Regions from separate parts of the Pseudoalteromonas sp. 19-MNA-CIBAN-0066 genome, predicted to be linked through region 2. Evidence: predicted binding sites of a transcription regulator. Region 2 holds the regulator's gene; each other region holds the start of a gene.
What was found. Region 2 encodes sigma-54, which starts transcription at its own class of promoters, with help from an activator protein. Its sites were predicted from a motif close to GTTGGCACGNNNNTNGNNT; they were not measured.

Region 1 (10,425 bases), on a different contig from region 2:
AGCCAAAGCACTAAAAGGCCAGCCTGCATCATCGTGGCGATTAACCCCCGACAGTAAAGCCGTTATTTTATCGGCTGCTTACCCTATTTGGATCCAAGATAAAGTAATTGGCGCGGTAATAGCCGAGGAAACTACCAATGGCGTACGTACACTGCGTAATAAATCGCTCGAAAAATTATTTAACGTTATTTTAGCCGTGATGCTTATTGGCACTGTAACCTTATTCTTTTTTGCCTCTCGAATATCGAGCCGTATTAGGCGTTTGCGCGATACTGCAGAGCAAGCTATAGATGCACAAGGGCGAGTTACTGGCAGTATTAATTACAGCGATGCTAATGACGAAATTGGCGATCTATCACGCAGTTTTGCTAATATAGTCAGCCGCCTTGGTGGCTATACCAACTATTTAGAAAATATGTCGTCGCGGTTATCGCACGAGCTGCGTACACCTGTTGCGGTAGTGCGCTCATCGCTCGAAAATCTGCAAATGCAACCACAAAGCGAGCTGAGTCAAAAGTACTTAGATCGCGCCAGTGAAGGCGTTGAACGCTTAGGTAAAATTATTACCACCATGAGCGAAGCCACTCGCTTAGAGCAAAGTATTCAAAGCAATGAGCCTGAGCCATTCGACTTACAAAAAGTAATAAGTGGCTGCATGCAGGGCTACCAGCTTACTTACCCTAAGCAGCTGTTTACACTTGATATATGCCAAACTGCGCTTCCTATGCAAGGCGCACCAGAGTTTATAGCGCAACTGCTCGATAAGTTAATTAATAATGCAATTGAATTTAGCCACGCAGAAAAGCCAATTAGTGTTAGCTTAAAGCAAAACGACAGTGCAGCAATTTTAACCGTAGGGAATTATGGTCCATTATTACCTGCAGGTTTAACTGAGCATATTTTTGATTCTATGGTGTCGGTGCGTAGCCAGCAAATGCAGCAACAGCCACATTTAGGATTAGGACTCTATATTGTAAGGTTGGTGTGCGACTACCATAATGCCAGTGTAACCGCTAAAAACAATCAACAGGGCGATGGCGTAGTGTTTACTGTAAGCCTGCCATTAGTTAAGTAAAAGTGGGTTGTAATTTACTTAACTAATACTCGCCACTGGGTTGGCTTTTTTTGGGTTACAATTTAGTAAGAGTTAAAATGTAACTGTTCACTTTTAATTCAGTGGCAAGACCCTAACCTAGCGCTAATCACCCTAAGCTAAGGTTTAATCATGCACCCACTATTAGAGCAAGAAGAGCTAGATTTTATATTTGAATTATATAGGCCAACAACAAGCACTAAACCTGTAAGCGAGCAGAGCCAAAACCGCAACTATAAAAAAGTAACGCAGCGCCAGTGCAATAAAGATAACAGCACATCAAGTTACTTAATTTAATTACTTTTAATACCCTACTCACTGTGCCTGTTTTTCTCGTGTTAAAAACGCTTTTACACAGTTTATTTCCGCTTGTTTAACTTCCTCGCCTATTTCTGGGCCTTTTTTGCCGCTGTTAAGTGCAGCTTGTACCACTTGTTTTTTATCTAGCTTTAATAGTTCTGCATGAATAGCACGCAGCTTAGCTGCTTGCGGGTAAGGTTTATCTACGAGTGTTTCGCCGCGCCCTTGTGCATCGCATTGGCATGCTTGAGTAAAAGCAATAAAACGTTGTGGATGAACCAAGGCGTTTAAATTAGTCACAATTAACTTATGAACCGTTTCGGGCCTTAATTGCTCTAATGTATGACAAAGAGTGTGATTATCGCTAGTAAGTACGCCAATATCGCGAAAGCAATTAGGTATTTTTAAGCGTTCACAAAACTGTTCAACTACAGCAACCCCATCTCGTTCATGGCCACGTAAATTACCGCGTTTTTTAAAACTGATCGCTTTACCAAAGTCGTGAGTTAATGCAGCAAAACGCGTTGCTAAATCAAAATTCAAATCGGCTGCACGCCTAAGTACTAACATGGTATGCACAAACACATCACCCTCGGGGTGATGTTGTTTAGGTTGCGGCACATTAACCATTTTCTCAAGCTCGGGAAAAATCCCTAAGCCTTGCAACGCTTGAAAATAAAGTTCGGGATGCTTTTCACCCAGGGCTTTTTCGGTCTCTAACCATACTCGCTCTGGCACTAAATGATTAAGCTCGCCTTGCTGCTTAAGCTGTTGCATTAGCGCATAAGTGCTCGGATGTATACGCCACTCGCTGCCAAAACGGGCTAAAAAGCGAGCTATACGCAACACCCGCACTGGGTCTTCTACAAATGCATCTGTTGTATGGCGCAGTATTTTATCTTTAAGGTCTTGTTGGCCGTTAAATGGGTCAATTATATTGTCGTTAGCATCGAGCGCCATAGAGTTTATAGTTAAATCACGTCTGGCTAAGTCTTCCTCTAGAGTCACATCTGGGCTGGCATCAACCACAAAACCGGTATAGCCTTTACCACTTTTTCGCTCAGTGCGCCCAAGTGCATATTCTTCTTTGGTTTTTGGGTGTAAGTAAACCGGAAAGTCGCTACCTATTGGCACAAAGCCTAACGCTTCCATTGTCTGTGGCGTTTCGCCAATAACAACATAATCGTTGTCATTTGATGCTCTTTTTAGCAGTAAATCACGCACTGCACCACCAACTAGGTAAACCTGCTCCAATGCTTTATCCACGTAACCTCCAAAAACAAATACCAAAACTGCAATTAATGGTACTAATTATACCCAAAACCATATTAAAAGTCTGAGTAGTTTGACCTACCGCTAACTTGCTCATTACAATAGCGCTTTATTTTTAGCTAAAGTCATAACAACAATGAAAAAGCACTCTGCAAAAAAAGAACTCATGCTACTGCCTATATTACTGGTGGTTATTTTAATGTGTGTGGTGGGGCACTTTTTTATGCAAGCAGATTATCAAGACAGTAACATGATTGAATACATGTTAGCAGCGCTACCATTTGCAATGTTTGGCTTAGTGGTTGTAGCCTTTAAAATGGCGGCTAAAAGCGAAAAAAAAGAACAAAACGAGCAGGATTCTTAATCCTGCGTTATGTGTTTAAAGTACATGATAACCAAACCAATCAGGTTTAATTTTTTGTGCTTGCCCACTTGGGGTCAGTTTTATACTAAGCTGGCTGTCGAGTAAATCTATTGCAAAGCAATCGTCTACGTCGTGTAAATCATCTTTATGAATATGGCTAAAGCCAGCGAGTAAATCGTTTTTAGCGCGCTGTTTGGCCTCTTGACTACTGCTTGCTACATACAGTGCAAAGTCGTGTTGCTCAGCCATTAAATCGCTTCTGTAGGCGCCTAAGTTTACAAAGTAAAGCTGTTTAGTTTGCTCAACGGGCGTGTCGCTTACTGTAACTTTATAACCATCTATGTGGTTAATTGCCATATAGCTATCCATATGCACGCTGTTTTTGTCGCCCACCCATTGGCTTTTTAATTTAGTATAGGTTTGCTCAATGTTTTGCCCAACTACAAAACGAATGTCGTGCATTTCTATATGACAGCCCTGAATTCGCCCACCTAAATACACCATAAATAACTGCATGTTTAGTTCCTATAAATTGGTTATTTAAGCTAAATTATCAACATCTATATTGTGCTTTTTAATCAGTTTATAAAAATCTGAACGGTTACGTTTAGCTAGTTTTGCGCCTTCGGCGACATTTCCACCAGCCATTTTAAGGGTGTTTATTACGTAGTCGCGTTCAAATTCTTTTTTAGCGTCGTTTAGCGACAATGGCTCTACATTTTTTTCGTTGCTATTTAATGCACTTAGCACTAAATGCTCTGAAATAACTTCGCTTGGGGTAAGTGCTACAACTTGCTCTACCACGTTTTGAAGTTGGCGAATATTACCTGGCCAGTCGTAACGCACGAGTGCGTGCATGGCGTCGTTGGCAAAGTGTTTTTCGCTTTGCTTCATTCGCTTTGCAATACTGGCGCTAAAGTATTGTGCAAGTAGACTTATATCTTCGCGACGCTCGCACAAAGGAGGGAGTTTTAAATTAACCACGTTTAAGCGGTAGTATAAATCCTCCCTAAACTGCTGATTTATAATCGCTTCGGGGAGGTTTTTATGAGTTGCCGATACAATGCGAACATCTATGGCTATTTCTTCTTGAAAGCCGACTGGACGTATGGTTTTTTCTTGCAATACGCGCAGTAACTTAACTTGTAAATTAAGCGGCATATCACCTATTTCATCTAAAAATAAGGTGCCTCCCTCAGCTTGTTGAAACAGTCCTTGGTGATCTTTTATTGCCCCAGTAAACGAGCCTTTTTTATGACCAAATAATTCTGACTCTAGCAGTTCACCCGGTACTGCGCCGCAGTTTATCGCTACAAATGGGCCTTTACTTACATGGCTATGCTGATGAATAGCTTGAGCTAATAACTCTTTACCCGTACCACTGGCTCCCGATATTAATACGTTAACTTGCGTTGGCCCTAGCAGTTTAACTTGCTCTAGCAAATGTAGCATAGCGCCGCTACGAGTAACTATATTGCTAGTGGGTATTATTTCATCGGCATTTACGCCGTGTATTTCTATCGCTTTTGCTAAGCTGTCGAATAACTCGTCTTTATCTATTGGTTTGGTAATAAATGCAAAAATGCCTTGTTTGGTAGCCTCTACCGCATCAGGAATAGAGCCATGCGCTGTCATCATAATAACGGGCAATGCCGGATAGCGGCTTTGCAATTGGCGGTGCAGTGCCATGCCATCCATTTCGTCCATGCGCAGGTCGGTTACTACGGCATCGAACACTTGGCTTTTTAATATTTGTAACGCAATTAGGCCGCTCTCGCAGGTGGTAACCTCGTAGCCTTTTGATTCGATACGAATAGCGAGCAATTTTAATAAGCTGGCATCGTCATCCACTAATAATACTTTTGCACCTTGCGGTTTTATTGCTGGCATAACTACTGCTCCTTAGTTTCTTCGCGTAATAACAGTTGCTGCTCTATGGTTGCTAATGACGAGAGCGTTTGTTGCATTTTATTATTAAGTGCTTGCTGCTCTTTTTTAGCATTTATTTGTAGTGTTACTTGTTGTTTTTGTAGCCATAAATACTGTTTTATATCGTCTGGCCAATAGTAAGCTTGGTCAAGTTTAAGTAACTTACTCATTACCGTATTAGGATCGCTACTAGTGTTTAAACACATAAATTGAAAAAAGTTTTTTAGTTCTTTTTCGCCAACAAAATCTTTGTTATCTGGGGTTAACTTAAAACCACCACATTTATTAGCATGCCAGGCTATTACTTGCTCCGCAGGGGGATACATAGGATCGCTTTTAGGCCGAGGCTTTGGGCTTGGCTGGCTGTTTTTATCGCTCGTTACTTTAGTTTGCGTTTGCGCCACTGGGCTATCAACCACTTGCTGTTGGGGGTTATTAGTTTTGCACCCCGATAAAATGATGGCACTGCCACACACACATAAAATAGCCATTAAACGCGAGGTCATGCTAGTTAACTCCTTGATTTGTTATTATGGGAAGCGTAATTAAAAATCGACAACCTTGGGGTTCATTTTGCTCTATTAATAATTGTCCGTTTAATTGCTCTACTGACTCTTTAACAATAGTTAAGCCTAAGCCACTGCCTTGTAGCGTAACATTTTTGCTATGCTTACCTTGATAAAATGCGCTAAAAACATGTGCTTTTTCGTGCTCTTTAATTCCGCATCCCTCGTCGCTTATCGCCATTTTTAGCTTACTGTGCTCAAAGGTTAACGCTATAGATACTGCCTGCCCGTGTTGTGAAAACTTTAAGCCATTAGAAATTAATTGCACTAAAATCATTTCAATTAACTCCCCAGGTAACGCAAGCGCCTTATTAGGTAAGTTGTTATGCCAAATAAGGGTTTGCTCTCGGGCTGTTAGGCGGTGCTCAAAATGACTATTAATTTTATTAATTAAATGATTAAACTCAACCTCACTTACGCTGTCTTTACTAGTACGAATCGCGTTATAACTAAGTAGGCTGTCAATCATAGTACGAAGGCGCACCATAGACTGGCTAATAAGCTCAAGTACAGCGCGTTGCTCTTTAGTTATAGGGCCAACTATTTCATCGCTGAGCAAGTCGGTGCCCTCGACCATTGAGGCTAGAGGTGTTTTAAGTTCGTGGGTAACGTGGCGTAAAAAGGTGTCTTTTTGCTGCTCAAGTATATGTAACTGAGCTTGCACCCATTGTAATTTATTACCTAATTCAACTAGCTCTGCTGAGCCTTGCACGGCTATTTTTTGTTGCCAGTCACCTTGCCCTAATTTACCAATAATTTTAGTCAGGCTTTTTAAGCGGCCACTTATACGCCACAAAAAACCGCCTCCTACTAAGAGTGTTAGCGGAATTAGCGCCACCAGCCAGTTAATAAATGAAGTTTGTAACTGCGCTATTTCTTTTTGATTATTAGTAATTTGGGTTTCGCTTTTATCGCGTAACCATAAGGTAAGTTCGGCGAGTAAATCGCTAATAGGTAAAAACAAGGCTACCTGCTGTTGTTTTTGTTCAACAAGTCGAGTGTGTGCTAGTTGCAGAGTATTCGTTAAACGCTGCCATTGTGCGGTGTGACTTTTACTGGGCGCTATACGTGTAAGATCTTCAATACTTTGTAGCGATGCTTGCCACTTATCAACTATGAGCGTATCGAGTGACTCACTTTTTAGTACCCAATTTTGCCGAGTAGCGCGCTCTAAACTATTGAGTTCTTGTTTTAAAATATTAAACGATTTAGTTACTTGGTAGTTATTACTAACAATTTGCTGAGTTACAGCTAACTGCTTATTAAGCGCATTTAAAAATACAATAACCACTAACGATAAGGGTAATAACGACAGCAGCATACTCATTACAAACTGGCTAATTAAATTAGGGCGCCAATTAAGTATTGCTTTGTATTTTTCAGCCATCGCTGCTGGCATTGCATCCATCCTTTAGTAACTTTAAACAGCCTATTATTAAGCGTTTAAGTTATACACTAGCTGAATCAATTTATATATCTGTTATTCGTACTGCAAAGCCGCCTGTTGCCAAACAGCAACAACTCAACTCTTTGATTTATATTGCTTCTTTATTTATAAGCCAAATTTCGTTGCAAAAAACACACAGATACCTGTAAAACTTGCTTAACCTATAACACCAAAAACCATAAGTAACTGAATTTAAACGGTAAAAATAATTGGCATCGTTTTTGTAATAGTTAATCTAAGTTTATCTTATAAGGAAATGACCATGAGTAATCGCTTTTTAATTATTATGCCAATCGTTGCGCTAGGCTTTTTGAGCGCTAACGCGCTGGCAATGGATGTACAAGCTACTTTTAATGAACTTGATAAAGACAGTAACGGTACTCTCAGCGAAGCTGAAGCTGGTGAGGACGCCGTACTTCATGAAAACTTTTCACAAATAGATACTGATCAAAATGGTCAGCTGTCGCTAGATGAGTTTAAACAGTTTATTAAGTAACTAACCTAGTAACCAAAGGAGTTTTTTATGAAACAGCTTATAGCCGCATTTTCGTTACTGTTTTTAGTTATTAGTGCTACTGCCCTGGCTTCATCGTTTAATGCTCGTTTTGCTTTTTTAGATAAAAATATGGATGGAAAAATATCTATTACCGAAGCCAAAAAAGATAAAGAAGTAATGAAACAGTTTTCTGATTTAGATGTAAATAACGATGAAATGATCTCTAAAAAAGAGTTTGAGGCGTTTAAGCCTTAAGTTTAAATTCAAGTTTGGTCTTGTAAAATTAACTAAAAGTATTTGCTATAACCCCTGAGGGAGTGTGTAAATGGATTTAATGTTGGGCGTTAAATTATGGCAAGTACTTTATTTTATTACGAATGACATTAAAATGAGCTTTGCGAAGGAGCACCATGAAGATACGCGCTTGTTTAGTTAGTTGCTTATTATTACTAAGCTTTAATTCATTAGCACTTGATGTAAAGCAACGTTTTGATCACCTTGATACAGATCAAAGCGGCTATTTAATTCACCATGAGCTTGAGGCTCAACCGCACTTACTAAACAACTTTAGCAAATGGGATAAAAACCAAGATAATAAAATTTCATTGGTTGAATTTAAAAATTATCTTACGAATAACCTCTACTGAGTAATTTATGAAAAATATAAGCTATATAGCGCTCGTTGCGCTTAGTATTTGTAGCACACCAAGCTTTGCCAGCAGCAATAACATTGCCAAGCAATTTGAAAAATTTGATCGTAACCAAAACGGCTTATTAAGCCGAGCAGAAACAGCCAGTGACCCTGCCCTATGGTCTCGTTTTGCAAGTTACGATAAAGACAAAGACGGCCACCTTTCTTTAAGCGAATTTACACTTTATGCAAGTCAGTAATTAATTTACCAATAAATTAACTGGCTTACTCTGCACAAATAACAATCCAACCACCTCAAGTGGTTGGTATTATAAAAGTGAGTTTGTTATGTTAAAGCCATTAACAATAAAAATAAGCTCACTATGCCACTCAAAAAAATAATCAAACCTTTGCTACTCGCTTGCCTTTGCGCAGGCTCAAGCCTTGCGATTGCGCAAACTAAAGTTATTTACAACGCCAACGGCTACACACCTTTGTACAAAGGTGAAGTGCAGCAGTTTTCTACTTTAGTTATAAAAAACGGTAAAGTAGTTAAACTTGGCGGCGATACGCTAAAAAATAGCTTTCCTGATGCAAAGCTTATTGATGCTCATGGCAATACGCTATTACCGGGTTTAATTGACGCACACGGTCACATTATTGGTTTAGGTAATAACCTGTCACAATTAGATTTACGCGGTGCGCTTTCTATTGATGAAGTTACTAATAAACTCAAGGTATTTGCAAATAACAAACAAGGTTGGATTATTGGCCGTGGCTGGAATCAAGAGCTGTGGCAAAAAAAGCAGTTTCCTACCGCTGCCGATTTAGACAAAGTAGTGAGCGATCGCCCTATTGTACTATCGAGAATTGATGGCCACGCTATTTGGGTAAATAGCAAAGCCCTAGAGCTTGCGGGTATTACTGCAAACACCCAATCGCCAGAAGGCGGCGAAATTATTAAAGACGAATTTGGCAATCCTACTGGTATATTTGTAGATAAAGCAGAATCGTTAATTAAACAATTTATGCCAAAACCATCAAAACAAACTCTTAGTGACTCTTTAGATGCTGCCGGTAATCATTTATTAAGTTTAGGGATTACCTCAACCCATGATGCGGGTATAGATAAAACCACTTGGGAATTATACAAAGAACGCGGTGAACTAGGCAATTTACCACTGCGTATTGTGGCAATGCTCAGTGGCGCGAGTCCTGATTTAAAAACCATGTTAAAAGCAGGTCGATACCAAGATGCCAACGACTTTATGTCTATTCGCAGCGTTAAGGTTTATGCTGATGGCGCATTAGGTTCGCGTGGCGCGGCGCTAATTGAGGATTATGCCGACAGAAAAAACCACCATGGCTTAATGCTCGAAACCCAGCAAAAACTAGAAGAGCTATTTACGCTTAGTTTTAAAAGCGGTTTTAGTGCCAACACCCATGCAATTGGCGACAAAGCTAACCACGTTGTATTAGATGCTTATAAAAATGTATTTAAAGCAACCGGCGGAATTTTACTACGTAACCGTATGGAGCATGCACAAATAGTAACGCTTGATGATATTAAGCGCTTTAAAACATTAAAAATTATTCCTTCAATGCAACCAGTGCATGCCACCTCTGATATGCACATGGCAGAACAACGCTTAAGCGAAAAGCAATTAGCGGGTGCTTATGCATGGCAAACCTTTTTAAAACAAGGGTCAGTGATTGCAGCAGGATCTGACTACCCAATAGAATTGGCAAATCCTTTTGATGGCTTGTATGCAACAATTACTCGTATGGATCACAACCAACAACCAACCCAGGGCTGGCGCGCTAGCGAAGTATTAAGCCGTGAAGACGCACTGCGTGCTTTTACCCTAGGCGGCGCTTATGCAGCGCATCAAGAGTTTAAAGTGGGTAGTTTAGAGCAAGGAAAGTGGGCCGACTTTATTTTAATAGATAAAGATTATTTTAAAGCCCCGGTTGATGAACTATATAAAATAAACGTATTACAAACATGGATTGCAGGCAAACTTCGTTACGAAAAAGAGGCTGTGACTGCGCAATAAACTGAATACAAACTGAAAATAACAAATTAATGATAAAATTTAATTAAAGTAATCAAAAAGTGTGTCGATAAAGTGGGGTATTTAAAAATCCCCTTATGTTTCAGGAAGAAAACATGTTATCTAAAAAAATATCTCTTACTTTATCGGCACTTTTTACCCTTTCACTTTCAGCTTGTTCTAGTCACCCTGTTTACAATGGTCACGCTCCTCATAATGACTATTCTCATAACAAAAGGCACGTTCAAAATGACTCGCCTCGCGTGAGTAACT
Region 2 (10,425 bases):
TTGCACAATACTATGACTAGCTAAATAATCTTTTACAGGTTGATCTAATCCAGTTAAAGGCTTGAGCTCCGGTTCCCAGTGTGGGTTTGGTAAAAAACGCGCATCAAAAACATAATCAGCACCTTTGGGAATACCATGCTTAAAGCCAAACGACTCAAAGGTAATGATAAGCTGTTTGTCTTTTTTACCGAGTATGGTTTCACGCATAGATTCAGCAAGTTGATGCACACTTAAATCGGTTGTATCAATGACATGATCAGCCCGCGTTACGAGTACATCGAGTAATTCTTTTTCTTTTTTTATTGCTAAATCTAGCGGTAGCGAATCAATCGAAAGCGGGTGCAAACGACGTGTTTCTGAATAACGGCGGATTAATGTTTGATCGTCGCTATCTAAATAAAATAACGTTGGTTTAGCAAAGTCGGGTAAGTACTCAAGAATATCGTTAAACTGCTGCTGGTCTTTAGGCAGGTTACGCACGTCTATACTAACGGCTATTTTATCGTAGTTATCAGAGACACTGCGCACTAATGAAGGCAGCAAATTTACCGGAATATTATCTACACAATAGTAACCTAAATCTTCTACAACACGTAAAGCAACTGACTTACCAGAACCTGATCGGCCACTTATAATAATTAATTCCATTTACCACCCCTTTATTAGTAACTAGGATTGATCCAAAATAACTTGGTATAACGCTTCATCAGACTTTGCCGCACGCAATTGCTTACAAAACTCTTTATCGTTTAGTTTATCAGCTATTGTGGCTAGTGTTTTCAAGTGCTGCTGGTTATCGCCATCGGGCACTATAAGCGCAACAAAAATATCAACTGGACGATTATCAATTGCATCAAAATTAATAGCGGTTTCGCTTATTAAAATTAAGGCAAGAGGCTCTTGTGCCCCGCTCATACGGCCATGTGGAATTGCTATTCCTCGGCCAATACCGGTACTACCTAGCTTTTCTCTTGCCAATAAAGCAGTGAGAATATCTTGCTGAGGTAAATACGGCATTTTTTTATGCGCGAGTTCACTGATGAATTCTAAAATTCTTTTTTTACTATTAAAAAGGACCACAGCTTTGCTGCAGTCCTGGCATATAAGTGAGCTTAATTTCATAGTGTTAGTGTCGAGCAAACTTCTCTTTGTGTTTAATTACTTGACGATCGAGTTTGTCAATCAACGAGTCAATGGCAGCGTACATATCTTGGTGTTCGGTCGATGCAAATAGCTCAGCGCCACTTACAAAAATTGTTGCTTCAACTTTTTGACTTAATTTTTCTACATCGAGAATAACATGCACATTAGTTATGTGATCTGAGTGTCTTTGCAGCTTTGCAAATTTATTATTTACATAGTCTCTTAATGAGTCTGTAATGTCTACATGACGACCAGTTAAGTTTAGTTGCATCAGCATTTTCCTCTTTGTTGTACGTCTTAAATCAAGCTTTTACGTTGATTCGACGGGGGAATAGCCAGAGATTCGCGATATTTTGCAATTGTCCGTCTAGCTACTTTAATTCCTTGCTCAGCCAATATATCTGCAATCTTGCTATCACTCAATGGTTTGGCTAAGTTTTCTGCAGCTATCAACTTTTTAATCAGGGCACGTATGGCAGTTGATGAACATTCGCCACCATTTTCGGTGCTTACATGGCTTGAAAAAAAGTACTTAAGCTCAAAAATGCCACGTGGAGTGTGCATATATTTTTGCGTAGTGACCCGTGAAATAGTCGACTCGTGCATTTCAACTATTTCGGCAACATCGTTTAATACCATAGGTTTCATGGCTTCTGGGCCATGTTCAAAAAACGCTTGTTGCTGCTTAACAATACAATTAGTTACTTTCAGGAGTGTTTCGTTTCTACTTTCTAGGCTTTTAATAAACCATTTAGCTTCTTGTAAGTGCGAGCGAATAAATTGGCTGTCACCGCTGGATTTTACTGTACGAGACATAGCCGCATATTGGCTGTTAACACGTATTTTTGGCATGCTATCTGGGTTTAGCTCTACCACCCAGCGGCCTTTTATTTTTTTAACAGACACGTCAGGTATAACGTATTCAGACTCTTCTCTGACAATAGTATCCGCAGGCTTAGGGTTAAGCGTATGAATAAGTGTCATTATTTCTTTAAGCTCTTCTTCTTTGAGCTTAGTTTTTTTCATTAACGTACGATAGTCGCGAGCAGCGAGTAAATCGATATGATCAGTTAACACCATTTTTGTTTCGTTAATATAAGGGGTGTCTTTATCAAATTGATTTAATTGAATGCATAAGCATTCTTGCAAGCTGCGAGCTGCAATACCAACAGGATCAAATAATTGAATGCGCTTTAGCACTGCTTCTATTTCATCTAGTTCTACTTCGTGTTCGTCGTCAGTTTCTTGGTTAAAGCTTGCTAAAAGGTCTTCGCAACTGAGGGTTAAAATACCAGAGTCATCTACGGCTTCAACGATAGCTATGGCAATAGCTTCGTCGGTAGGGCTAAAAGGGGTGAGCTGTAATTGCCACATTAAGTATTCATGCAGGGTTTCGGTTGATGCACCTTGATAAATAGATTCATCTTCAGGCATTGGCCCTGATGAAGAGGCAGGCGCTGCGCTCATATATTCATCCCATGATACATCCATGGCCATGTCGTCGCTTATGGTGTCTTTATTTAGTGCTTCACCGCTATCTTGCTCATACTCGCTTGGGGTGTCGTCAGCAGAGGCGCTAACAGTAATGTCATCTGCTTTTTGCTCGTTTTTACCTGCTGATTCTTCCGTGTAATCTTGTTCATCAACTTCAAGTAATGGGTTGCTATCAAGTGCTTCTTGTATTTCTTGCTGGAGATCCAAGGTACTAAGCTGCAATAAGCGAATAGCCTGTTGCAGTTGCGGAGTCATTGTAAGTTGCTGGCCCATGCGCAGCTGTAATGATTGCCTCATTTATCTCTAACAATCCTTATAAATTGATATGATTAATCTTAGCAGATGCTTATAGTAATAACATAAATATTACAGTTTGAACTGCTCGCCTAAATAAACATCACGTACTGTTTTATCGTTTAATACAAATTCAGGAGTACCAGATGCAATTAGCTCCCCATGAGAAACAATGTAGGCTTTTTCACAAACATCAAGGGTTTCCCTTACATTGTGGTCGGTAATTAGTACGCCAATACCACGATTTTTAAGGTGTTCTATAATTTTTTTAATATCGAGTACTGAAATAGGATCCACGCCAGCAAAGGGCTCATCAAGCAATATAAATTTAGGATCTGCAGCTAAAGCACGTGCTATTTCTACGCGGCGACGTTCACCACCAGATAGCGCCATACCTAAGCTGTCGCGAATATGTTGCAGGCTAAATTCGTCCAATAAACTATTTAGGGTTTCTTCCCTGGCTTGTTTATTTAGTTGCTTACGCGTTTCTAAAATAGCCATTAAATTTTGATACACAGTGAGCTTTCTAAAAATAGAAGATTCTTGTGGTAAATAACCAATGCCTAAACGAGCACGGCTGTGCATAGGAAGTAAGGTAATATCGTTATCATCAATTAATATTTTACCTTTGTCGCTAGGTACTAAGCCTACAATCATGTAAAAGGTAGTGGTTTTACCTGCGCCATTTGGGCCAAGTAAACCAACAATGCTGCCAGCTTTTACTTCAAGTCCTACATTTTTAACAACTTCACGGCCTTTATAGCTTTTTGCTAATAGCTCTGCTTTTAATGTACTCATGGCTGACCTTTATTGAGTTTTTGTTCTTTTTTTACGTCTACAGGCACTAAAATAGTGTGTACCCGATCAGTTGAGTTTTCATCTTTTTCAGCACTTATAAGCTGTTGCTCTATATCATAGGTGATGCTTTTAGCCGTAATTTTTTGCCCAGCTTGAGAAATGTTTGCATCTCCTACCAGGGTTAAAAAACGTTTCGCTACATCGTAACGTACTTCGTTAGCGCTGGCGCTCATGACAGTACCATCTGCTTGCTTTTCTTCAAAATATGCAGGGCTGCCCGTGGCAATTAATAGTTGTTTATTATCGCCAAGTTCGTCGCGCTTATGTACTTCTAAACGATCGGCGGTGATACGACGATTACCGTGAATTATCTCGACGTTTTTCTCAAAAATACCAACGTTTTCTTTTAGTTGGCCTTCTTGGCGGTCAGCACTAATAGAAATTTGATTAGCTAATGGGGAAGTACTTTGCTCTGCCGCATTACTATTAAATACAAGTATAAGCGATGGAATAATAAGTATTTTTGCAAGGTTATTGGTCATAATATAGTGTTCGCGTATGGTTAATTAGTTTTATCACCTCGGTTGTTAAATTGGCTTCAAGGCCTTTACCGGTGATCTTTAAATTCGGTCCAGTTATAATAACGGGCTGTTCGCTACGCATAGTGAGTAGCATTATATCTACTTGAATATTGTCGGCGGTAATTTTGTCTATCATTGCGCCATCAATTAAGTTTTGGGCAGTTACATTACCCTCTAAAATTAATTGTCTTTCATCGTAAAGTGTTGCTTCATCAGCATTGATACGCCACGTTTTTTGTCTGTCGTCGTACAATATGAAAGTAGGTTTTTCGAATAAGGTAAATCCTAGCTGCTCGTAAAGCTCCGTTTTAACCGCAGTTACTTTATGGCTAATTTCACCGTTTTCGTCAAAAGCTGTTTGTTTTAGCTCAATGGCGGTGTAATCGGGTTTAGCTATTACTTCTGAGTCGGCTTTAGCAACCGTATTTACCTGAGTAAAATAAGGGTACCAAAGCCAAACCATACAGGTGATGAATAAAACGCTTAAGACTATGCGCGCTATATTCATGAACTGGTGCCTTGGCTAGTTAATGGTTTATTGTTTTCAAGCATAAGTAAGTCGGTTAGCTCTCTTACTGCACCAAAACCACCCGGCATTTGCGTAGTGTAATGTGCTAAGCGTTTAATTAGTGGGTGCGCGTCGTTTACTGCGACTGCAAAGCCAACTAACTCCATAACAGGCATATCAGGGCCATCATCACCAATATAAGCAATTTGCTCATCGCTCAAATTAAGCTTGTTTTTAAGTTCTTGGTAGGCAATAAGCTTGTTTTCTTGACCTTGATAAATATGCTGCACGGTTAAGCTGGTCATACGTTGTTGTACTATTTGCGAGTGCCTGCCGGTAATAACCGCTACTTCAAAGCCGCTGTTAATAAGTGCTTTAATACCAAAGCCATCTTTTGTATTAAATGCTTTTAGCTCTTCACCTTGGTTGCCAAGATAAATTCGGCCATCAGAAAATACGCCATCAATGTCGCATATAAGTAGTTTTACTTTTTTTGCGCGCGCTTTAGCGTCATCACTTAGCGCTTGATAGAGTTCTTCAAATTGCATTTATAATACTCCTGCTTTAAGTAGGTCTTGCATATTGAGTGCCCCAATAGGCTGATTATGCTCATTAATAATAATTAAGCCATTAATGCGTTTATGTTCCATGATATTAAGCGCTTGCGCAGCAAGCATATCTTGGGTTGCCGTGGTACACGATTTAGTCATTACTGCATCTATTGACGTGGTATGAATATCAACGCGTTGCTCTAAAATACGGCGTAAATCACCATCGGTAAATAACCCAGCGAGTTGCTGATTATCGTCAACTATGGCGGTCATACCTAAGCCTTTAGCTGTCATTTCAATCAGCGCATCTTTAATAGTTTGCGAAGTAGTTATAATAGGCGTATTTACACCGCTGTGCATAACATCTTTTAAGGTGAGCAGTAATCGCTTCCCTAAACTGCCACCGGGATGCGATAGTGCAAAGTCATCGGCAGTAAATCCGCGTGCTTCTAACAGTGCTACCGCCATTGCATCGCCCATAGCGAGTGTTGCCGTGGTACTGGCTGTTGGTGCTAAGCCTAATGAGCAGGCTTCTTTTTCTACTTTAATGCATACATGCACGTTAGCAAGTGTGGCCATGGTTGATTGTGTATTTCCTGTCATGGAAATAATTTTTGCACCAAGGCGTTTTAACACTGGAATAATATTAAGTACTTCACTGGTTTCGCCTGAGTTAGAAATAAGCATAACGACATCGTTTTTAGTGATCATGCCCAAATCGCCGTGGCTGGCTTCGCCTGGGTGCACAAAAAAAGCAGGGCTACCAGTGCTTGCTAAAGTTGCCGCAATTTTATGGCCAATATGCCCAGACTTACCCATACCAATAATTATAATACGGCCGCTGCAGTCATACATAAGCTGACATGCCTGATGAAAATTATCATCTACATATTGTTTTATATCAAAAAGTGCTTGGCGCTCGATATCAAGAACACGTAGCCCTTGCTCGATAAAACTTAGCTTGGTCATAGACAACTCTTACCCTATTTGACTAAAGATGTAACCTTGGTAAATCAAAAATGCGCTTAGCAGTAAACCACCTTCTACTCTATTGATACGCTGAGCGCCTCTAAAGTTCAATGACATAACAATAAGTGCCAAGGTTGCTGCAATCATAATCAGTACATCACGATTAGCAATAGAAGGGTCGATTATCGATGGATTGATAATACCGGCAAGTGGTAACACGGCTAAAATATTAAAAATATTTGAGCCCACAATATTACCCAGTGCTAGGTCATCTTCATTTTTAAGCACACCTGCAACAGACGCTGCCAGTTCTGGTAAACTGGTGCCAATAGCAATAATAGTTAAGCCAATTACCAAGTCACTTAAGCCAAAGAATTTTGCAATATCGACAGCTGAGCCAACTAAAAAGTGAGAACTAACAGGAAGTAATATCAAGCCCACAATGAGCCAAAAAACTGCCTTTTTAGTGGAAACGTTATCGGGTACTTCATCGCAGGCTTCGTTTACAAATGGATCGTTATTATTTTTAGCTCTTAGGGAGATAATAATAAGTCCAAAAATAAATACAACAAAACCAATAAGTAGGGCAATTGCTTCTGGGTATGAAAAATAGTTATCTGAAAAAATATACCAAGTAGCTAACGAAATAATTAATACCAAAGGTATTTCACGTTTTAAGGTGCTTGATGAAACAGACAACGGGCGCAATAAAGCGGTAATACCCAGTACTAATAAAATATTGGTTATGTTTGAGCCAACGGCATTGCCTATGGCAGTATCGGTTTTACCGGCTAAAGCGGCAGAAGCCGAAACCATCATTTCAGGCGCTGATGAACCCATTGCAACAACGGTTAACCCTACAATTAAAGTAGGCACACCAAAGTTTTTCGCCAGTGCTGCGGCGCCATAAACGAACTTGTCAGCGCTCCAAACTAGGCCAGCAAGACCAAAAATTAAAATAACAAATGAGGTAACCATTGTATTGAACCAGTTATTGAAAATACATATTGCGCGAATAGTAACAAAAGCCAATCTGAAAGTATAAATAAAACAGTGGCGAAGAGAGCGGTTAATCACTTATTTTATAAATATTTAGGGTATGCTATGCAAAGGTTTAAGCCAAGGTTAAGGTGGTTTGAGCGAGCCTTATAACTGTTTTGGCAATTACATTACAAAATCTTACGAATTGTTTTTTCCATCTTGGTCGAAAAAGCCTTAAAATAGGAATACGAGTGAATATTGTTATGGAGAGCGACTTGTCGCAATCAATAGTAGAAGTCAAGGATGTTTGCTTTTCAAGGGGCGATAGAATCATATATAAAAATATGAGTTTTAGTGTTCCTAAAGGTAAAATCACTGCCATTATGGGGCCAAGCGGCATTGGTAAAACTACCATGTTGCGTTTAATTGGCGGTCAGCTAAAGCCTGACTCTGGTGATATTTTATTTGAAGGCAGTAGCATTCCAAAAATGTCACGTAAAGCCCTATATGAAGCGCGTACCAAAATGAGTATGCTTTTTCAAAGTGGTGCATTATTTACTGACATGTCGGTATTCGATAATATAGCTTTTCCGATTCGAGAGCACACTAAGCTAAGTGAAGACCTTATTCGTTTAGTGGTATTAATGAAGTTACAAGCTGTGGGTTTACGAGGCGCTAAAGATTTAATGCCGTCGGAGTTGTCAGGTGGTATGGCTCGCCGTGCAGCTTTAGCCCGCTCTATAGCACTTGACCCTGAATTAATTATGTATGACGAACCATTTGCAGGCCAAGACCCTATTTCTATGGGAGTACTGGTAAAGCTTATAAAATCACTTAATGAAGTGCTTGGTTTATCGTCTTTAATTGTGACCCATGATGTGAACGAAGTCATGAGCATTGCCGATCACGTTATAATAATTGCCGATCAAGGTGTTATTGGCAGTGGATCGCCAGAACAAATGCGTCAACACGAATCTCCTTTGGTACAGCAGTTTTTAAAAGGCTTATCGGATGGTCCTGTGCCATTTCATTTCCCGGCACAAACATATGCAGATGAGTTGCTTGGAGAGAATAAATGATGTTGAATTTTCTGCAAAAAATAGGGCATAAAACACTAGGTCGTTTTGCAGCGCTAGGGCGCTCAGCGAACATGTTATTTGGTGCACTTGTGCACATACCTAACTTTAAAAAAGGCACCCCCTTACTCATTCGCCAGCTTTATATGGTGGGCTCACAATCGTTGCTCATTATTGTGGTGTCGGGGTTGTTTATTGGCATGGTATTAGCGCTGCAAGGCTATACAGTGCTGGTTGGTTATGGTGCAGAGGATAGCTTAGGCCCTTTAGTTGCGCTGAGTTTGCTCAGAGAATTAGGTCCTGTGGTTACTGCATTGCTATTTGCTGGGCGGGCGGGCAGTGCGCTCACCGCTGAAATTGGCTTAATGAAAGCAACCGAGCAATTGTCATCACTCGAAATGATGGCCATTGATCCATTGAAACGTATAATTGCACCGCGTTTTTGGGCTGGTTTAATAAGTATGCCGTTGTTAGCATTAATATTTTCGGCAGTGGCTATTATTGGTGCCCATTTAGTCGGCGTTGATTGGCTAGGCGTTGATACCGGAAGCTTTTGGTCAATTATGCAATCACAAGTTTCGTTTCAGCAAGACATACTCAATGGCATAATTAAAAGCGTTGTATTTGCTATTGTAGTGACCTGGATCGCCCTTTATAAAGGATATGATTGTGTACCAACTTCTGAGGGGATCAGTAAAGCAACCACAGAAACCGTGGTGCACTCATCTTTAGCAGTGTTAGGGTTTGACTTTCTTTTGACAGCGGTAATGTTTACCAACTAGTAGGGTATAGATAATGAATTCACGGAAATTAGAGATTTTAGTTGGTTTTTTTGTCGCATTAGGCATTTTAGCATTTGCTATGCTTGCGCTTAAAGTGGCCAACACTGGTATTAGTGGCTCAGGTGACACATACACACTTAATGCTAAATTTGAAAACATAGGCTCATTAAAGCCCCGTGCACCCATTAAAGTGGGCGGTGTGGTTATTGGCCGGGTAGAATCTATTTATGTTCATCCGCAAGAATTTTTACCAGTTGTTAATATGACCATTGATGCACAGTATTTATGTCGTTTTTCAGACACTAGCTCAATCTCTATTTTAACGTCAGGCATTTTAGGTGAGCAGTACTTAGGGATTAACCCTGTTATTGCACCAGAATCTGCAGAGCAGCGTTGTTTAGGTTTAACTGTGGTACATAACGAACAAGATCAAGCAATTGATGATTTATTTGGCGTAGAAAGTAAAGCGCTAGGTGACGGTGGATCTATTACCGATACTAAGTCTGCCTTAGTGCTAGAAGAGTTAATTGGGCAGTTTTTATTCAACCAAGGTAGTGAGTAATTATTATGTTGAAAAAGTTTTTAGTTATTGCAGCGCTTAGTACCCTAACGTTTGCACAGGTAGTTAAAGCTGCCGATGTTAAGCTAACAGATCCTAACAAAATGGTACGTCAAGTGGCAGATAATACCTTTGAGCGGATCACAAAAGATCAGCCATTAATTATTAAAAATAATGAGCATTTACGTGTCATTGTTGAAGAAGAATTAATGCCCTACATTGACTACAAATATGCGGCACTGCGAGTGTTAGGCAGCGAAGTATCAAAAGTGCGTGCAATAACCGATGAAGCTGAAAAAGCGCGCGCAATTAAAGATATTCAGCGCTTTATTGTGGTATTTAGAGAGTACCTAGTAGCAACGTATGCAGGTGTTTTTACCCAATACACCAACCAACAAGTCGAGTTTGGCGCACCACAACCTTTTAAAGGTAAAGATGTGGTGGTAGTAAAAACCAAGATCATTGAAGCGGGTAAACCCGATATTAAAATTGACTTTAAAGTACGTGAAGATAGAAGTGGTGAATGGCGTGCTTACGATATGATTGCAGAAGGTATTAGCTTACTAGATGCAAAGCAAAGTGAGCTACAAGGCATGTTACGCCAACAAGGTATTGACCACGTAAGTAACCTTTTAGAGCAAAAGAGCCAACTGCCAGTACAGTTTAGAGGCAGCGACACCAATGACTAA
Region 3 (10,425 bases), on a different contig from region 2:
TAGTTATTTATTAATAATAGATCTAAATGTGTGTAAATAAGCAAAAAAGAGATATTTAAATTGAACGAAATGTACTTAAACTTATATAGCACGGTGTACCAATGAAACCACTCGATAGACGCTTTTCTGTAGCACCCATGTTGGATTGGACTGATCGCCATTGTCGTACTTTTCATCGTAAAATGACTAAGCATACAGTGTTGTACACGGAAATGATCACCACGGGTGCTATTTTGTTTGGCCGAGGCGACTACCTACACTTTAATCAACACGAAGGGCCCGTTGCATTGCAGCTGGGTGGCTCTGATCCACAGGCTCTTGCACAATGTGCAAAGCTTGCGGGTGAGCGTGGTTATGACGAAATTAACTTAAACGTAGGTTGCCCGTCAGATCGCGTGCAGAATGGTCGTTTCGGTGCTTGTTTAATGGGTGAGCCGCAATTAGTTGCTGACTGTGTGGCGGCAATGAAAGCAGAAGTAAATATACCTGTTACGGTTAAAACGCGCATTGGTATTGATGAGCAAGACTCGTATGAGTTTTTGTGTGCACTTATAGAAGCGTCGCATAATGTTGGTTGTGATGATTTTATTATTCATGCTCGTAAAGCTTGGTTAAAGGGGTTAAGCCCTAAAGAAAACCGTGAGGTACCGCCGCTTGATTATCCACGTGTTTATAAGTTGAAAAAAGATTATCCACAACTCGATTTAAGTCTTAATGGTGGCGTTAAAACAATTGAACAAAGTTTAGAGCATTTACAGCATATTGATGGTGTGATGATTGGTAGAGAAGCGTATAGCAACCCATTTATACTCAATGAAGTGGACGAAAAGATTTATGGTGATATCGCTAACACGCAATCTCGTCATGAAGTCGTGCGCTCTATGTATAGTTATATTGAAGACGAAATGCGCTTAGGAGCTAACTTTTGGCATGTTGCTCGTCATATGCTGGGGATTTTTCAGGGGCAGCCTGGTGCCCGTGGATTTAGGCGTCATCTGTCTGAAAATGGCCATGGAAAACAAGCCGACTTATCGGTAATGGATAAAGCTTTGAGTTTTGTACCTAAATAATCAGCTAAGTGAATAATTTAATAAATGAATAAATACAGCCATCTTCGGATGGCTTTTTTGATCCTAAAAAATAGTCAAAAGTTTAGTTTATTGGCTAATTACACTTAATCATATTCAGTTAAAAGTAACTTTAATTTATAAATTATAAGTTTAAGTTGCTGAATTTAATGTGTTTTACTGTTTATATTATTACTTGGCATAACTCTTGGAATCTAATTTGTGTAATCACTTAAAAAGTTAACAGGAGAATCTCATGGGAATATTTAATCGCGTAACCGATATTGTTCAAGCAAATATCGTGTCGATATTAGACAAGGCAGAAGATCCAGAAAAATTACTTAATTTAATGATCAGCGAGATGCAAGATGCACTTACTGAGTGTCGCATTACGACAGCGGCTTTGTTGTGCGAAGAAAAAACACTTAAACGTCAAATTGAAAATAAAAATAACAATTTAGTATATTGGCAGGATAAAGCTGAACTAGCAATAGAGAGAGGTCGAGATGATTTAGCAAAATCAGCTTTACTTGAAAAACAAGCCATTAGTAACACAGTTGTAGCAAAGCAGCTGCAACTAGAAACGCTGCAGCAATCAATAACTAAAATGACAGCGGATTGTCAGCGTTTGCAACAAAAAATAGCCGAGGCTAAAGCCAAGCAAACACAGTTAGTACAGCGGCACAATATAGTGGCTGCAAGGGGGCAAATAAATAGCCAATTACAAAGTGAAAAAGTTGCACATGCACTCTCTCGATTTGAGAAAGTAGAGCAGCGCGTAGAAGGTATTGAAGCACAGGTAGAAGCGTACGAGCTTACTGATTCAGAAAATACTATAGCTGCACAAATAGACGCTTTGGCGAAAAACGAACAAGTAGATGCAGAATTAGCTCGCTTAAAAGCTGATTTAAAAACTAACTTAAAACAGAGTGCTTAAGGAGATAATTATGAATAGTTTTAACAGCAAACGTGGTTGGTACAAAGATCCACTTGATAAAAAAATATCTGGTGTGTGCAGTGGTTTAGCGCAGCGATTAGATTTACCTGTGTGGTCAACACGACTTGTCACTATTTTATTATTTTTGAGTTTTCCGTTTGCAATTGCACTAGGTTATTTTATTGCGCATTGCTGCCTAGAAGAAAAAGCAATTTAAGCTAATTTACATTTAGATTGAATTAAGGAGAGCTAAATGAAAGCGTTAGCCGTATGTATAATTGTTTATTTACTATTTTTTACTGATGTTGTCTCTGCGATGCACTTTGATACTTGGCAATTACCGCTTTGGATTGCAGATACAAGTTGGATTGGGCTTGAGCTAATAGGAGCTTTAGCGGCTATTATTATTTTTGTAGCTGTTGCATACTAATAACGATAGGATTAGTTGGCGCAGCAGCAGTTGCATTAGTCGGAACTGTATTGGCATTTTTATTTGGATCGCTGATGATTGCTTGGCCGTTACTATTTATTGCGGTACTTTGCTGGTTAGTAGCTGATAACAAAAAAGTAGCATCTTAACTCCAAATTAACTGACTATTGCAACTGAACTATGTTAAATTTGATACTTAGCATTATGTTTTAACAAGGATTAGAGTGGTGATTAAACAGTGTATTTCAATTGTTTTGGTGTCGGTTTTAAGTCTTTTTTCATCATCATCGATGGCACATTCAGGGCATGATCACGATGCGGATGTTGCTATTATTAAGGTTAGTAATGCACAAGTAAGGGAGTTTTTACCTGCCACAACTTCAAGTGTAGGTTATTTAAGTATTATAAATCATAGTGATACTGTGGCTACGTTGACTAAAGCAACTATTGATGGCTTAGGTCGCGTTGAAATTCATGAGCACTCGCACGTAGATGGCATGATGAAAATGCAAAAAGTTGAATCGTTAACAATTAACGCCCATCAACAAATCGATTTTAAGCCTGGTGGCTATCATTTAATGATTTTTGAACCACAAGAACCGTTAAAAGTAGGCCAACAACGCAAACTCACACTATATTTTAGTGATGGCAACCGTGTATTTACCAATGCTCAGGTGGTATCGCTTGCATCACAAGCAGAACAATCACAAGCATCAAAACAACATACTCATCATTAGGAGGATCAATGTCACAACATAAAGGGAAAATAGTTGCTGCATTAGCTATATTACTAATTATTTTTTACGCAATAGCTGTTTATTGGAATACGGAGCCTGCTCGTTTTAATGTGGTAGAAAAAGCAAAGCAGCAAGCGCAGCAACGTAATGAGCAATTTGTTATTGGTTATACAACAACATCAACATTAATAACGGTAGCAAGTACGTTACTCGAAAAGCCAGGCGGTTATTTATCAAATGATGTTTTGCCGCCAAGTATAATAATGGACGATATGCCTGCGTGGGAATATGGCGCACTCGAAATGGTGCGTGATTTAGCCCTTTCTATGCGTAAAGATTTTAGCCGTTCGCAATCGCAATCAACTGAACACGAAGCTCTAAAAAAAGCACAGCCGCAGTTTAATATTAGCTCTGAAGCGTGGGCGTGGCCAAGCGCTGAAGGTGAGTACCAAAAAGGCATTGATTACTTATTGGTATATCGTACTCAAATAGCGAATGACCATGAGCGTGACAGTCAATTCTATGCTCGCGCCGATAACTTGCGCAGTTGGCTAAAAGAAGCTGAAAAGCGTTTAGGTAGCTTGAGTCAGCGTTTAAGCGCTAGTGTAGGCCAAGATAAAGTAAACACTGATTTAGCGGGTAATACATCAAATACACAAGCCACTTTTTCTCCATTACAACAGCAAGCTAAAACGCCATGGTTAGACATTGATGATGTATTTTATGAATCGCGCGGTGCTACTTGGGCTTTATTGCATTTCTTACAAGCGGTAGAATATGACTTTGCCGATGTGCTTGAGAAAAAGAATGCACGCGTAAGTGTGCAGCAAATTATACGAGAGCTTGAGGCAACTCAAGAAACAGTATGGAGCCCAATGATATTAAATGGGAATGGTTTTGGTTATGTAGCAAATCATTCACTGGTTATGGCAAATTATATATCTAGAGCCAACGCGGCTCTTATTGAACTTAGCGAATTATTGACCCAAGGATAGAAAATGAAAAAGTATTGTTTAGCAGCAGCCCTTTCAATGGCATGTTTAGCACCTGCAGCGCAAGCTGATACCTTACTAGGCTTGTATGTAGGTGTTGATGGTTGGAAAGCGGATAACGAAGGAAGCTTTTCTTATAAAGGAAATGCACTACAAGATTTTAATTTTGACGATGAAACCTTCGTAAGCTACTACGCTGCACTTGAGCATCCAGTGCCATTAGTACCTAATATTAAATTAAGATACACAGAGCTTGAGCTGGCCGGTGCTACAGAGCTTAATAGTCAGTTTATCTTTGGTGATCAGAGTTTTGAAAAGGGTCGGAATATTAATACAGTGAGTGATTTAACTCACATAGATTACACTTTTTATTACGAAATCTTTGATAACGACTTAATCTCTATCGATTTAGGTATAAATGCTAAACAGTTTGATGGCGAAATAAGTGTAGAATATATCCCTCAAAATAATGCAAGTGATAGTAAGCAATCTGAAACTGTCGAATTTTCAGGCTTTGTACCATTAGTTTACGGCCGTGCTGAAGCAGGTTTACCTTTTACCGGGTTAAGCGTGTTTTTTGAAGGCAGCTTTTTAGCAATAGACGATAGCAAAGTTCAAGATTACCAAATGGGTATTGCATGGGAATTTATTGATAACCTAGCAATAGATGTTGCTGTTAAAGCAGGTTACCGCTCAATGACATTAGAGCTAGACGATGTTGATGATATTAACACTAATATTGATGCATCGGGTCCATTTGCGGGCATTCAAGTACACTTTTAATTACACTGCTAATTAATAGTATATAGCGTGGTTTTGCTACTTAGTAGTATGCCACGCTAGTTCAAATTCACTCTCAAGTGCACTATTAAGTAACTGCTTATACACTTTATTTACCGGGTAGTTAATGAGTTTAGATAGCTCATCACCTGTTTGCGTAAACTTATAATAACTCAATACTAAATCGCTATTTTTTGCTTTTAACGTTACTTTTTGTGATAAAAACGATAACGTAAGTTCTTGCCCAGTTTTTAGTACCGCAGATTCAATCTCTTTTCGATATAGTAAATTTAAATCCATTAAAGTTAATATATCAGGAAAGCTAATCCCTGTTTTTCCTAGATTTAAAGATACTTTATTGCCCTTACGTAACAAATCAAATAGTGATGGTTTTTTATAAAACCCTAGTAAAATAAAGTGGCTATCGTCTTTTTCATTATAACCAGAGAGGGGTACACACTTTTGTAGAGAGTCAGCTTCGCGCTGGGTCATATGCTTAAGTGTTTGCAAACTTTTTATTGAGAAAGTCCCCGGGTTAAGCGTTTCACCGGTGAGTATTTTTGCCCAAAGTGACTGCATAGATTGATTTGAGGTATCACCACATAGTGCTACAAAGTGTTCTACCCAATCGGCATCGGGTTGTTTACTACTGGCTACGTCAGGACAAAAATCCATTGCCATAGCTAAAATTGTTTCTATATTTTGCTGTTGTTTAATGAGCAGTAAGTCTTGTCTTTTTTGTGCTCTAGCTAAAACTGTATTGTCGCTATTAATGCGATATAGCGGTTTAACCTTGCCTTGGGGGCCATAACTTTGCTCATTATTGCCTACTTTAATAATAGGATAGCCCAGTAACGACTCTATGGTATTAGCGAGATTAATTCTTGCTTGTGCGGTTTTGACTGCCATGATTTTCCATTATTGTTTGTGCATCACTTAGCTGCGCTACTGTTTTTAAATTATTGAGCCCCAGTGATACTGCGTTACTTAAAATGTGCTCACTAAGCACAGCCACATACCCAGAAACTAAAGGCAGCGTGGCTTGCCCCGTAATTTGAAAAGTAACCGTGACCGTTTTTGCATTTTGCGTAAATATTACTTTAGCGGCAATAATGTGTTCTTGAGCAAATAAAATATTCAACACCATTTTGTTTGCACTTAACGCTGTGGTGGTCATTTCACCTGCGCCCCATTTACTTTGCCATGATTGATGAGCACCAACCCCTGTGCTTGGCTCACCTAAGGAAAGTTCCACTGAGGGATCTAGCTTCTTCCAAGGCGACCATTTATGCCACTGCGAAAAATCAGTGATTAAGGGTTTTACTATGTGCGTATTAGCATTAATGTTAATACTCTTTGTTACGTTATAGCTCTGTGGTAGTAATAGGCCAATAACGATAAAAAGTAAGAGTAAAATTAATAAAAATTGCACTAACGTTTTTAATATTTTAATAAAAAACCTCAGATAAATTAGGTTACAAACTCGTAACTTATTATTAATCTAGCATATTAACTCGGGTGTGCTTAACTTTCGAGGTTAATTTTATAGCAGCTATTTTTTAATTGAACTAGATACTTAGCCACAACCTATGAAAAGTAATAGTTAATAGAGGTGTATGAGTGCTAAAAAATAACGAAACTTCAATTTAAAACCACGCGGCACAGCAAAGTAGTGCTCTATCAAGGTAGGTTGGTATAGGGTATAATTTGCGCCTTTTGTTATTAAACGGTCAACTTTATGAGCACACTTAAAGCTAAGCGCGGCTTATTCTCATACCCAAAGTATTGGGCAGAGTGTTATGGCACAGCACCATTTTTACCTACTACACGCGAAGAAATGGATGCACTTGGCTGGGATAGCTGCGATATAATTATTATTAGTGGCGATGCTTATGTAGATCATCCTAGTTTTGGGATGGCAGTAATTGGCCGAGTACTTGAGGCGCAAGGTTTTAGAGTGGGTATTATTGCCCAGCCAGAATGGGACTCTAAAGAAGCGTTTATGGCGCTGGGTAAACCCAATTTATTTTTTGGTGTAACCGCTGGCAACATGGACTCGATGATTAACCGTTATACTGCTGAAAAACGCATGCGCCATGATGATGCCTACACGCCAGACAACATTGGTGGTAAACGCCCTGATCGTGCGGTAATCATTTACTCACAACGTTGCCGCGAAGCGTATAAAGATGTACCACTTATTTTAGGTGGTATTGAAGCAAGTTTACGCCGTGTTGCTCATTACGATTATTGGCAAGAAAAAGTGCGTCGTAGTGTTTTGTTTGACGCTAAAGCCGATATTTTAATATATGGTAATGCGGAGCGCCCACTGGTTGAGGTTGCTCATCGTATTGCAGCGGGCGAAAGTACCGATACCATTCAAGATGTACGAGGGACTGCGGTTATTCGTAAAGAGCCGTTACCAGGCTGGCGTGGCAGTGACTCTACCGCTATTGATAAAATAGGTAAAATTGATCCAATTCCAAACCCGTATGGCGCAGATGATGTTGGCTGTAGCAAATCAGAATTTAAACAAGCAGGTATAGACTTAAAAGCCGAAGCCGCCAAGGTTATTACTATTCAGCCAGCGCGCCCTAAGCCATGGGAAAAAACCTACGTTAAATTACCTGCGTTTGAGCAAGTAAGTGTGAATAAGCCATTGTATGCACATGCTTCTCGTATTGTGCACCAAGAAACTAACCCAGGTTGTGCTCGTGCTATTTTTCAGCGCCACGGCGATCGTTCTATTTGGGTTAATCCGCCAGCATATCCACTAGAAACACATGAAATGGACGCTGTATTTGGTTTGCCGTATCAACGTATTCCTCATCCTAGCTACGGGGATGCAAAAATACCTGCCTACGACATGATTAAAACGTCAGTTAATATTATGCGAGGCTGTTTTGGTGGTTGCAGTTTCTGTTCGATTACCGAACATGAAGGGCGGATTATTCAAAGCCGTTCGCAAGAATCAATAATTGAAGAAATTGAGCAAATTAGAGATAAAGTACCCGGGTTTACCGGGGTTATTTCTGACTTAGGTGGCCCAACAGCCAACATGTATAAATTGGGTTGTACTAGCAAAAAAGCAGAAAGTACCTGTAGACGTTTATCGTGTGTATACCCTGAAATATGTAAGCATATGGATACCGATCATACGCCAACAATTGAGCTGTATAAAAAAGCCCGTGAAGTTAAAGGCATTAAAAAAATATTAATCGCCTCGGGTGTACGCTACGATTTAGCCGTGCAAGATCCACGTTACGTTAAAGAATTAGTTACTCACCATGTAGGTGGATATTTAAAAATAGCGCCAGAGCATACCGAAGATGGACCATTATCAAAAATGATGAAGCCAGGTATGGGAGCTTACGATCAGTTTAAAGCGTTATTTGATAAGTACTCAAAAGAAGCGGGTAAAAAACAGTATTTAATCCCATACTTTATTTCGGCGCACCCAGGTACTAAAGACGAAGACATGGTAAACATGGCTTTGTGGCTTAAGTCGAACGACTTTAAACTTGATCAGGTACAAAATTTTTACCCATCTCCAATGGCAAATGCGACCACTATTTATCATACCGAGATGAACTCACTGCGTAATATTAAAAATAATACCGAAGTAGTACCTGTGCCGAAAGGTGCGCGCCAGCGTCGTTTACATAAAGCAATTTTACGCTATCACGATCCTGCGGGCTGGCCAATGATCCGCGAAGCACTGCGCAAAATGGGTAAAGCTAACCTAATAGGTAAAGCGCCAAATTGCTTAGTGCCAGAAGAAGGGCGCGACGAAAGAGCTGCAAAAGGAAGTAGTCGAGGTGGGCGCCCAGCATTAACGCGCCATACTGGTTTTAGCCAATTTCATAAGGCCAATACAAAACCAAAGGTAGCGAGTAATCGCCAAAGAGCTAAATAGAGCTCATAGCTTAAAAAGTAGTTAGCCTGTTTGGCTTATTACTAAGCTTGGGCTTGATTACTGAATATATGAGCACTGAAAAAAATGCCGCTTATTTTGCAATAAGCGGCATTTTTTATGTAAGTTATTTAAGTAAAACTTAAATAATATCAATTTTGTTACGAATGATTTTTACGCCATCCATATTTTCTAAAAACTTTTGTGCCAACGCACGCTCAAAACCTGTTTGCGCTTTACCGTATAAATCTACTTCGCCATTTTTAACTTGTACGCGAATATCGCTTAGCGCTAAATTGGGGTTGGTACGCAAAGTGTGGGTAATCGATTGCTGTAAGTTAGGTTGGGTTGCTAGGCTGCTAACGACAACCATATTTGTTGTAGCACTCACTTTTGTAGCGCATGCTAATAAAAACAAACAACAAAATGATACTAAAGCGATAGTTAATTTTAAACGGCTCATAATCATATCCTTACATTGCAATTAATCGGGTAGCCAAATTAGGCAGAGTTACCATGATAGTTACAATTATCGTTCCATATTTAATATACTGAAAATAAAGGCTATTTTATTAAGTGGGAATTCAGGTGGGCAATTGTTACATAAAACTAAGTAGAGATTACATAGCCCTAAACCATGCAGTTATGGAGGAGCAGGCATTAAAAAGCCGACATTTTTGTCGGCTAATATAATACTACTTATAGTATGCGCTTAAGTTACTTTTTCTTTTTAACCTTAGCTTTTTTCTTCGCTTTCATTTTAACCGGATCTTTACGCTTTTTAGCCGGCGGCTTAGCTTCTTTATGCTTTGGCTCTAATCCTTTAATAACACGACGTTTAAGTTTTTGCTCAATATAGCGCTCTATTTTATAAAGAATGCCAATATCGTGCGCTTCAACCAGTGAAATAGCGATGCCTTTTTTACCAGCGCGGCCCGTACGGCCAATACGGTGTACGTATATATCGGCTGTGCGTGGTAGGTCAAAGTTTATTACATGGCTAATATCAGCCACGTCGATACCGCGCGCCGCTACATCGGTAGCAACTAATATACGGGTTTTGCCGCTATGGAAGTTTTCCATCGCTTTCATGCGTTTGTCTTGCGGCATTTCGCCGCGTAACCAGGCTGCTTTAACGTCGTTAGTTGTTAGTTCACCAATTAGCGTTTCAAGACGCTCACGGGTTTTAACAAACACTATGGCTTTAGTTACGTCTGGGCCATTAAGGGTATTAACTAACAGCTCAAGTTTATGATGATAGTCGTCGGCTAAATGTACCCACTGGTGAATTTTAGCCTTTTCTTTGCGTGACGATTCAGCTTCAAGCAATGCTGGATCGTTTAGCGTTGTTTCAGCAAATCTTTCAACACTGTCGCCTTCAAGGGTTGCTGAAAATAAAAAGCACTGACGACGATTTTTAGCTTCATCACAAATACGGCTCATTTCTTTTTTAAAGCCCATGTCTAGCATGCGGTCGGCTTCATCAATAATAAGCATTTCTACGTGTTCAGCATGAAAGTTTTCGGTTTCTAAATATTCCATTAAACGCCCTGGGGTGGCGATTAAAAT

Region 1: AAEZ18_RS00270 (EF-hand domain-containing protein) is a predicted target of sigma-54. The motif match lies at 7,180-7,198, and genes of this name have one in related genera.
Region 3: AAEZ18_RS16470 (PspA/IM30 family protein) is a predicted target of sigma-54. The motif match lies at 1,263-1,281, and genes of this name have one in related genera.

The regions. Positions count from the first base shown of each region.
Region 1 is NZ_JBEONZ010000001.1:54,056-64,480, reverse strand. It holds gene pdsS (proteobacterial dedicated sortase system histidine kinase) at 1-1,075, shown strand, start outside; gene AAEZ18_RS00305 (hypothetical protein) at 1,226-1,390, shown strand; gene AAEZ18_RS00300 (multifunctional CCA addition/repair protein) at 1,409-2,659, opposite strand; gene AAEZ18_RS00295 (hypothetical protein) at 2,802-3,029, shown strand; gene AAEZ18_RS00290 (DUF1543 domain-containing protein) at 3,045-3,545, opposite strand; gene AAEZ18_RS00285 (sigma 54-interacting transcriptional regulator) at 3,570-4,919, opposite strand; gene AAEZ18_RS00280 (hypothetical protein) at 4,922-5,464, opposite strand; gene AAEZ18_RS00275 (HAMP domain-containing sensor histidine kinase) at 5,466-6,923, opposite strand; gene AAEZ18_RS00270 (EF-hand domain-containing protein) at 7,234-7,467, shown strand; gene AAEZ18_RS00265 (hypothetical protein) at 7,495-7,722, shown strand; gene AAEZ18_RS00260 (EF-hand domain-containing protein) at 7,878-8,114, shown strand; gene AAEZ18_RS00255 (EF-hand domain-containing protein) at 8,122-8,358, shown strand; gene AAEZ18_RS00250 (amidohydrolase) at 8,482-10,155, shown strand; gene AAEZ18_RS00245 (FlgO family outer membrane protein) at 10,269-10,425, shown strand, end outside.
Region 2 is NZ_JBEONZ010000006.1:2,185-12,609, forward strand. It holds gene rapZ (RNase adapter RapZ) at 1-648, opposite strand, end outside; gene ptsN (PTS IIA-like nitrogen regulatory protein PtsN) at 670-1,122, opposite strand; gene hpf (ribosome hibernation-promoting factor, HPF/YfiA family) at 1,127-1,414, opposite strand; gene AAEZ18_RS05435 (RNA polymerase factor sigma-54) at 1,441-2,934, opposite strand; gene lptB (LPS export ABC transporter ATP-binding protein) at 3,004-3,729, opposite strand; gene lptA (lipopolysaccharide transport periplasmic protein LptA) at 3,726-4,271, opposite strand; gene lptC (LPS export ABC transporter periplasmic protein LptC) at 4,261-4,818, opposite strand; gene kdsC (3-deoxy-manno-octulosonate-8-phosphatase KdsC) at 4,815-5,366, opposite strand; gene AAEZ18_RS05460 (KpsF/GutQ family sugar-phosphate isomerase) at 5,367-6,338, opposite strand; gene AAEZ18_RS05465 (calcium/sodium antiporter) at 6,348-7,316, opposite strand; gene AAEZ18_RS05470 (ATP-binding cassette domain-containing protein) at 7,583-8,398, shown strand; gene mlaE (lipid asymmetry maintenance ABC transporter permease subunit MlaE) at 8,398-9,177, shown strand; gene mlaD (outer membrane lipid asymmetry maintenance protein MlaD) at 9,191-9,739, shown strand; gene AAEZ18_RS05485 (MlaC/ttg2D family ABC transporter substrate-binding protein) at 9,745-10,425, shown strand; gene AAEZ18_RS05490 (STAS domain-containing protein) at 10,418-10,425, shown strand, end outside.
Region 3 is NZ_JBEONZ010000044.1:239-10,663, forward strand. It holds gene dusA (tRNA dihydrouridine(20/20a) synthase DusA) at 102-1,070, shown strand; gene AAEZ18_RS16470 (PspA/IM30 family protein) at 1,324-2,004, shown strand; gene AAEZ18_RS16475 (PspC domain-containing protein) at 2,015-2,221, shown strand; partial or broken gene AAEZ18_RS16480 (hypothetical protein) at 2,258-2,583, shown strand; gene AAEZ18_RS16485 (copper chaperone PCu(A)C) at 2,662-3,171, shown strand; gene AAEZ18_RS16490 (DUF2333 family protein) at 3,180-4,166, shown strand; gene AAEZ18_RS16495 (TIGR04219 family outer membrane beta-barrel protein) at 4,170-4,946, shown strand; gene AAEZ18_RS16500 (TIGR03899 family protein) at 4,983-5,852, opposite strand; gene AAEZ18_RS16505 (SRPBCC family protein) at 5,821-6,375, opposite strand; gene AAEZ18_RS16510 (YgiQ family radical SAM protein) at 6,682-8,859, shown strand; gene AAEZ18_RS16515 (BON domain-containing protein) at 8,999-9,319, opposite strand; gene srmB (ATP-dependent RNA helicase SrmB) at 9,574-10,425, opposite strand, start outside.